Regions from separate parts of the Pontibacillus sp. HN14 genome, predicted to be linked through region 1. Evidence: riboswitches for the same ligand, from Rfam matches in the RefSeq annotation. Region 1 holds a riboswitch; the other holds the start of a gene.
The links. Region 1 has a riboswitch for S-adenosylmethionine ahead of msrA (peptide-methionine (S)-S-oxide reductase MsrA). Riboswitches for the same ligand answer to the same signal wherever they lie in the genome.

Region 1 (4,424 bases):
CATTGAAACAAATCTATAGTGAAGTACTGCAATTCCGAGGGACCCATTATGACTTTGGCTATAAGCAAGGGGAGCTGTTAAAAGATTCTCTCACGATTCGAAACAGGGAGAAGCAGTGGAAGATCCGTAAGCCGCGTTTTACTGTTGAAGAAGAGGAAGTGAAACGTGCGATTCAGAAGTTTGCCCCTGGCGTCTGGGATGAATTGTTAGGGCTAAGGGATGCCCTTGGTTGGACCATGGAACGTGTGATGATGGAGTTTGGTGGTTACCGGGTTGAGTATGTGAAGTCAGGTTGCTCAATCGTAACAGGCGATGGCTACATGATTCGTAACTACGATTACCAGCCGAAAACGTATGAAGGTCGCTATGTCTTCTATCAGCCAACTGATGGAGGCTACGCAATAGCTGGTCCATCTCAGCGTGTAACAGGTCGAATGGATGGTATTAATGAAAAGGGGCTGGCCATCGGATATAATTTTATGCACCGTAAAAATCCTGGGAATGGCTTTATTTGTTGTATGATTGGTCGATTAATTCTTGAGTCGTGTGCCAACGTGGAAGAAGCGGTAGCCATGCTTCAAGAAATTCCTCATCGACACTCCTTTAGTTACATCGTTTATGACGGGAAAGGCGAAACGTTCGTCGTGGAAACCTCTCCTCGGGGTGTTGAAGTGCGCCAATCAAATGTATGTACAAACCATTTTGAAATCATGAAAGATGAGAATCGAAATTACTTAAAAGATTCTGAGCGTCGTATGGATGTTATCAATCAGGAAAAAACGCGAATTACTAGCGGATATGAAGCGTTTCGCCTCATGAATGATTCTGACCGAGGTGTATTCTCAAAGCAGTATCGCAACTGGGCAGGAACGATCCATACATCTGCTTACTTTCCAAATACCCTTACCGCCTGGATTGCTCTTGGCGGAGACAAAGAGCCAGTAGAATTTGACTTTGCTCATTGGTTAGAAGGGAATGACGTTGACGTGTCGCGTATTTATGGTGAGGTCGATACTGACTTGCCATTTGTCCACATGGACGAAAATGCAAGGTAACAAAAAAGCCACCCGACGAGGGTGGCTTTTTTGTTATTATGAGCGCTTGGGGGCCGTTGCGTTTGTTGAGCGCGTTTGGGGTGGCTGGGGAACGACTCGCTTTAAACGGGCGAGCTGTCGAGCCTCCTCGTTCGCTTGCGCTCTCTGTGGGGTCTCGTCGACCTCTTTCTCCCGTAGGAGTCTCCCCGTTCCCCAGCCACCCCTTATTAAAAGTTGAAATAACGGCCCCAACCACATGTAATGATCTTAATTCAGCAAATAGAAAGGCTCATACGAAGTTATGCGTCGGAGCGGTGGGCAACGACTTCTACTTCGACTTTAACATCTTTAGGGAGGCGGCTTACTTCAATCGCTGCTCGAGCCGGGTATGGTTCTTGCAGAAAGCTTGCATAAACCTCATTGACTGTTTGGAAGTCTTCCATGGAAGCAAGATAAATATTGGCTTTAGCGATATGAGCATAGTTTAGGCCTGCTTCTTCAAGGATCGCTCCAACATTTTTCATAACTTGTGTCGTTTGTTCGCTCACGTCATCAGAGACGATTTCCATCGTGCTTGGATTTAGTGGGATTTGACCGGAAACAAATACGATCTGACCGAGGTCAATTGCCTGAGAATAAGGTCCAATTGCTTCTGGTGCTTTGTTCGTTGAAATTGCTTTAACCATTTTGAAAAACTCCTTTAATTATTGGATTAGGAAGCATAAAAGGGGATCCCCCTTGAATAAAAAAAACCCTCATTATTAAATTGAACTATACAGGCATAAAAGAAAGCTTCCTTTTATATAATGAGGATACAAAATGAATGAACATACTCACCTTAAGGAGCAAGTACGAATATCATATCACAGGTTATCAGAAAATTTTAACGTTTAAGAATATGTGAAAAAATTAGGTGTTTATCACTTTACTTCACTAACGGGATCATGTATGATTTGGGATAACATAAAATATTAAATAGCGATAAACTTCTTATCCAGAGAGGCGGAGGGACTGGCCCTTTGATGCCCGGCAACCATCAAGTCAATGTAACCATTGACGAGAACGGTGCCAATTCCTGCAGGAACTTGATTCCTGGAAGATGAGAGGATCGTACGGATATACACTTACGAGCCCTTTCTTGGATAAAAAAGAGAGGGCTCTTCTATATGTAAGAGGCCGTGATCGTACTCTCGAAGAAAGAAGTGTCGTTTTAAGAAAGGAAGAGATGAGAATGGCAACAGCAGTTTTCGCAGCAGGATGTTTTTGGGGAGTAGAGGCTTATTTCGAACGTATTGAGGGCGTAGTTGCGACACGCGTCGGCTTTATGGGAGGTACTGTTGTGAACCCTTCTTACCAACAAGTAAAAGCAGGAGGTACGGGGCACGCAGAGGCGATTCGAGTTGAATTTGATCCAGAAGTGATTTCTTATAGTGAACTAGTAGACCATTTCTTCGAGTGTCATAATCCGACTCAACGAAATCGTCAGGGAGAAGACGTAGGATATCAGTATCGCTCCGTCATCTTTGCTACAGAAGATCAAGAAGAAACTGCAGCAGCTAAGATTCGCGAATGGGATAATAAAGGACTCTTCAAGAGTGAAATTGTAACGGAAGTGAATAAGGTTTCCGAATTCTACGATGCTGAAGAATATCACCAAAAGTATCTTCAGAAGAATGGTTCCGTTTCTTGTGGAATCGGCTAAATCAGCCTAACTTGTATTTCTGCATCACTTATGATATTTTAATTTCAATGCCACCTCGCAATCGATACGACTGCGGGAACTTAACCATCCTTTGAGGTGGCAGGTTACATAAGAAGGTAAAGCGACCCCAAATGGATTTTCCGTTTGGGGTCGCTTTTTTATTTATATATGTAGATCGGAGTTGTGCCGAGCCAGGATGCTACATTTTTGGTGGCGGTGGGCACGGTGTTTGGTAAGGCGAACGTGTTTGAGATTACGGTCCCATTATAGGAAGCAAACATAGGGGACAGTTGTTTCATGGCTCCGGTGAATAAGTAACAATAGATCAAATCAAATTCTCCCGCGCGAACAGTAAAGAAGTCTTTTTTTAGAATCCTAACATTTGAATATCCTTTAAGCTTTGCCATCCCTTTCATGTAAAGGTAGGGGACCAGTGAGGTTTCATAGGCGTAAATATCCGTGTGCGGGAATTCTTTCGCAAGTGCGAAAGCCATCGTCCCCCAGCCGGCCCCAAAGTCAGCGATGGTAGTAGGGGTATAGTTCTTTACGATTGCTGTGACTTCTTCCTTTACTTTTGGGCTCGTTGGTGTTGGCGTGATGCCGTTCTTAGAAGAGCGAGTAACGATGGAAATCAGAATTAAAAGAATGAGAGCGAGTAGAATGAGCGTTAGTGCATTTGAAATCATGTAGAGAAAGTCCTTTCTGGTTCAAAATCCATAACATGTAAGAAGACTACAAATTTTGTCATTTATCTTAAGTATACAGAGGAATGTGTCGATAAAAAAAGAAAAGACATCTTCTGGAGGTACCCTAATTATGAATGGTTCAGAATTACGTTTACTGGACGTGAAAAAGAAAAACGTACTGATGACATCTACATACAGTATAGCAATGTTGTCAGCACTAGCCCTTTCCTTACAAGAGGGCACGATTATTCGATCATCGATCTACGGAACGGAGCTAGCTTTGTTCTGGATTTTGTTGTTTGGATTGCAACGGATTTTACATAAACCGAGAATGTTTGCTTACATAGCAGTAAGTATGCCGATCATTGGCTATGGTCTATTAATCTATGTAGAAGGGGGGACCCTTTCCGGTGACTTAATCCTTCTCTTCCTGGCTGTTTTCTCTGCCGTGCACTTGGATCGTAGAATATTTGCTACAGGATATAGCCTTGGTCTTATTGCTTTAATTGCCAGTCATACCTGGTCAAATGCTGAGCAAGCTAATTTAATGGGCACGCTACTCTCCTCTATGGTGTTAATTTATGTGCTAATGGGAGTCATATTAGGGGTAATGGTCCATCTGGCTGGTCAGACATTTAAGAAACTTGAAACCATTCTTTCTTCTACTGAGCAGGAAAGGGAGCTTCAAGCTAGACAAAAAGAAAAGCTAGAAAAAGAGGCTACGCTCATAGCCGAAAATATTTCTCGTGTGAATGATCAGGTTCAGCAAAACGTTCAGGCACAAGGTGAAATGAAACTAGCCGTTCAGGAAGTTTCAGCTGGTGGTCAAAGTCAAAGTGAGCAGATCACCGATATCTCTGCCCATGCTCAAAGCACAATGACGACTATTTCTACAATGAAAGAATCCCTAACCGTTCTTCAATCAGAGACGAATCAAGCTTCTGATGAAATTAATGGCGGGCAGGAACGGATTTATCATCTTGAGACGGAAATGAATGAGCT
Region 2 (4,424 bases), on a different contig from region 1:
GGAGAGTGTACGAATAATTGGCGTCCCTGCAACTGTGGTAGATTCATATCCTAAGGAAACATCGCATTTTTCTGCTAACTTCTTTAAAGTCTTTCCATGTTTAGCAAACATTTGTTTATTTGCCGTTATTACATGTTTACCACTCTCTATTGCTTTCTTACAGTAACTAAACGCGGGCTCTTCTCCAACGATCGCATCGATCACAACATCAATATCTTGAAGAAAAAGCTCGTTGAAATCTGTTGTAACTAAACTAGAGTGAGGAAACTCCCGTTTTTTAGTTGGATTTTTAACAAGAATACTAGCAATTTCAACAGGTTCTCCTTCTAAAAGATTCTGCAGCCTTTCCTGATGCGATTGAATGGTTTCGGCAAATCCCTTTCCAACTGTTCCGTAGCCGAGCAATCCAACTCGAATTGTCATGATGTACCTCCTTTACTATGCTTTGTTTGATCTGGGAGGATCTTAGGCTTTAACAGGCTCTTCTATATAATTAGGTATACGAACACCGATGGCATCTCTGTATAAATTTTCAGTGCTTAGTAACGTAAGGTTTTGTTCTCTTAGGTAAGTGAGCTGCTCTTCCGTTAATGTCCCTTTGCGATAAGCTACAAGCTTTGTAATGGGACTAATTTGAACCTGACCTTCTTGTTTCTCGGTTACATAGACAATATCAGCTTCAGTACCTGGCCCATCAGTTAGTTTAAACCCAAGACGTGATAGCTTCGAAGATTCATCTTTTGAATTCGGATTCCCTAAAAAGACGATTTTTTTAGGTCGGACGGCTGTTTCATCACGGTATAAACTTGATTGTAAGTAGGAAGAGGCCCCGGATGCTTGAGGGTCCTGGCTTGAGACTCCTGTTGCTTTATAAATCGCTTGTTCTAAATCTTCAATTAGATCCTTCGTTGATTCAATTCCAACTGATAGGCGTATTAAATCTTCTGTAACACCGGTTTTCACTAAATTCTCGTTATTCAATTGCTGATGTGTAGTTGAAGCAGGATGAATGATAAGTGATTTTGCATCTCCTACATTGGCTACATGGGACCACAACTTGATGTGATCAATAGCGCGTTTTCCTTCTTCAAGTCCTCCTTTTATCCCGAATACAACCATCGAGCCTGCGCCCTGATTTAAGTACTTCTGAGCAAGTGAATGGGATGGGTGTGATGGAAGGCCAGGGTAAGAAACCCAACTCACACCAGGATGATTCTCAAGGTAAAGAGCAATTTCTTTTGCATTTTGAACATGACGCTCTATCCGTAAATGTAAGGTTTCTAGTCCTTGTAATAGATGAAAGGCATTGTGTGGACTTAAGCATGCTCCGATATCTCGTAATAATTGAACCCTTAATTTTACCGCGAAGCCTGCTGGACCAACATCTGACCCATATCTAAGTCCATGATAACTTTCATCCGGTTCAGTAAAGCCGGGGAACAATTCATGATTCCAGTCGAAACGTCCTCCATCTACAACTACTCCTCCAATGGATGTTCCATGACCTCCAATCCATTTCGTCGCAGAGTGAACGACAATGTCTGCTCCAAAAGATAAAGGCTTACAAAGGATCGGTGTTGCAAAGGTACTATCCACGATAAGGGGGATGTGATAGTCGTGAGCGATGTCGGCCACTGATTCGATATCTAGTACATGTAAACTTGGGTTTCCAATCACTTCTGCAAAGATGGCTTTTGTTTTTGAAGTAATCGCATCTCGAAATTGCTCTGGGTCTGTACTGTCAACAAAGGTGACATTGATTCCGTATTTCGGGAGAGTGACGGCAAATAAATTGTAAGTACCACCGTATAGGTTCGTGGAGGCAACGATTTCATCACCAGCGCTTGCGATGTTTAAGATAGCAAGGGTGATCGCAGACATACCAGATGAAGTAGCAACGGCTGCTACGCCGTCCTCTAGAAGTGCAACCCTTTGTTCAAATACATCTACTGTTGGATTGCCAAGACGAGTGTAGATGTTTCCGGGTTCTGCAAGGGAAAATAGATTTTTGGCATGTTCTGTGTCGTTAAAGACATAAGAGGTGGTTTGGTAAATGGGAACCGCACGTGAACCTGTCGCTTTATCAGGATGCTGGCCACCGTGTAAACTTACTGTTTCGTTTTCAAATAGATGAGATTTTTGAGTCATAACAATTCCTCCTTGTTTAAGTAAAAGTCTAGGAAAAATTGCCATACAGGTGAGGGGAAGAAGAGGGCATATAAAAACCCTCTTCATAAGAAGAGGGTGTATGTACATTCCTCATCTTATCTTCCAGATCCACAGACCTGTAGGATGTAGCACCACTCAAGCAATATGCTTGAAGGTTGCCGGGCTTCGCAGGGCCTAGTCCCTCCGCCACTCTAGATAAGATATTCGCTTTGTTTTTTAAGCTATGAGCTTGATATGGATTATAGAACAAATCTAAATAAAGGTCAATAAAAATTCGGAACATTTGATTTCTTCTGTTTTTATCCTTTCCTGAACATGAGTCTGCCCTAAAGGGAACAATAGCTTAGTCTGTTCTTTTATGCTTTCCCTTGCTACAATAGGACATAATTCTAAATAGAGTAGGTGAGCCAATTGGGAAAAACGATTTTATTTGATGTAGATGGGGTTTTGTTAAGTGAACATCGATATTTTGATGCTTCGGCATTAACCGTGTGGGAACTTATACATAGTGAGAATTATTTGGGTCTTCAATCAGACCGTTTTCATACAGACGTAACCGAAAGTGAAGTAGGCGATTTGCGCGCAGAAGTTTTCCAGGAAGATGAGGTATTGTACTTAATTAAATCAAAAGGAATCAATGCAAACTGGGACATGGTCTATTTAACATTTTCCTTTCAACTGATTCGTTTGTTAGCTCAGCTAAATGAAGTGAAACCGAAGTACGTTGAGAAAGTGTTCCAAGATATGACGCTTGACCGGCAAGCACTTCAAGAAATTGGGGGAGAGTTGTATAAGGCTGGTATAGAACCAGATTATAAAACATTTGTCCCAGTTATGAAAGATGTTGAAGCGATGCGAGGTGAGTTGCTTACCCATTTAAACCAAATCGCATATGAAATGACAGGTATTGAGACGATGGCTTTCACAAGAAACAGTGCTCTTTGGGAGTTAGGAAGAGAAACCTTCCAGGAATGGTATGTGGGTGAGGACCTAACAGAGAAATCAATCGGAAGGCCACCGTATCAACAAGGGAAAGGTGGATTTGTCCATATTGAAACGCCTCTTGCGACTATGGAGGAATTGGATAACCTGTTTACGAAATTAAAAGATGATGGGTATACGCTCGGAATTGGTACAGGTCGTCCAGCACTAGAAACGGTAGAACCACTTGAAAACTTAGGCATTCTCTCTTACTTTGACCGGAATCGCATGGCTACTGCTTCTGACGTCCTGGAAGCGGAAAAGAAATACGGTGACAAAGCTCCACTCGCGAAGCCGAATCCATTCACCTATATGTTTGCCTGGTTAGGACGGTCGAGTATAGAAGAGGCGCTTGACTATTCATTTACTGAAGAAGAGAAAGATTCAGTGATTATTGTAGGAGATTCCCTCGCAGACGGTCTTGCAGCCCAAAGTCTTGGTTGTCATTTCGTCGCTGTTCTGACAGGATTATCAGGTCAAAAAGCAAGAAAAGAGTTTGAGCAAAATGATCAACACACCATTATAGATAACATTAAAGACCTTCACAAAGTCCTTTAAGATTGGTCTAGAGATCAACTCTTTAGCCCGGTAGAGAATGAACGCGTGCCAGACACCCTTTACTTATTTAACTTAGTAAAGGGTGTCTTTTTTAGTTTATAGATCAACTAGGGGCATGGCCGATTTTAGTTATAGGGAGTGGATGTTGACCATAGGATAGTAGAGGAGGGGATTTGATGGTAGAACTTTTCTTTTGGGCATTGGCAAGCTTTATTATTGTCATGGTGAGTGGAGCATTTGGAATGAGGGAATTGTTTGTCCGTGAACGCTGGTGGTGGCCTTCTGTCACTCTATTATGTGTGGCCCTAATACTTGGAGGGCTATCGGGGTTGATGAGTCTTTTCACTTCACAACTCATAGAATTAGACAAGCCTGCAGTTAGTTTATATTATGCGATACGCACCATATGTATATTAAGTAGTCTAAGTCTCGTAGCTTTCATCATCCTATGGATGAGAGAGGAGAGAGAACGACTGACGTTACCTAAGGGGTTAAGATTAGTAGAGAATAGAAGGCAAAAGAAAGAAGGTGCATCTCAATAGGATGCACCTTCTTTTTTAACAATATTCGTCGTAGGCTTTCGTTAAGTTTGCCACAATCTCTTCCACCTCGTGATCTTCAATCTCTTCACGTGGAATAAAGTGAACGACTTGTCCCTTTTTCATAACGGCCATTGAAGGGGAAGTGGGCTCGTACCCTTCAAAGTACTCTCTCAT

Region 2: linked by a shared signal. The riboswitch ahead of LQ226_RS05295 (O-acetylhomoserine aminocarboxypropyltransferase/cysteine synthase family protein) and the one ahead of msrA (peptide-methionine (S)-S-oxide reductase MsrA) in region 1 are both predicted to bind S-adenosylmethionine.

The regions. Positions count from the first base shown of each region.
Region 1 covers NZ_JAJOLR010000006.1:112,953-117,376, forward strand. Annotated here, with positions in the region: gene LQ226_RS16905 (C45 family autoproteolytic acyltransferase/hydrolase) at 3-1,055, shown strand; gene LQ226_RS16910 (Rid family detoxifying hydrolase) at 1,334-1,720, opposite strand; SAM riboswitch class I at 2,022-2,140, shown strand; gene msrA (peptide-methionine (S)-S-oxide reductase MsrA) at 2,266-2,736, shown strand; gene LQ226_RS16920 (methyltransferase) at 2,895-3,422, opposite strand; gene LQ226_RS16925 (methyl-accepting chemotaxis protein) at 3,553-4,424, shown strand, end outside.
Region 2 covers NZ_JAJOLR010000001.1:1,026,204-1,030,627, reverse strand. Annotated here, with positions in the region: gene LQ226_RS05300 (homoserine dehydrogenase) at 1-423, opposite strand, end outside; gene LQ226_RS05295 (O-acetylhomoserine aminocarboxypropyltransferase/cysteine synthase family protein) at 466-2,148, opposite strand; SAM riboswitch class I at 2,262-2,371, opposite strand; gene LQ226_RS05290 (HAD family hydrolase) at 2,581-3,708, shown strand; gene LQ226_RS05285 (hypothetical protein) at 3,885-4,250, shown strand; gene LQ226_RS05280 (BrxA/BrxB family bacilliredoxin) at 4,266-4,424, opposite strand, start outside.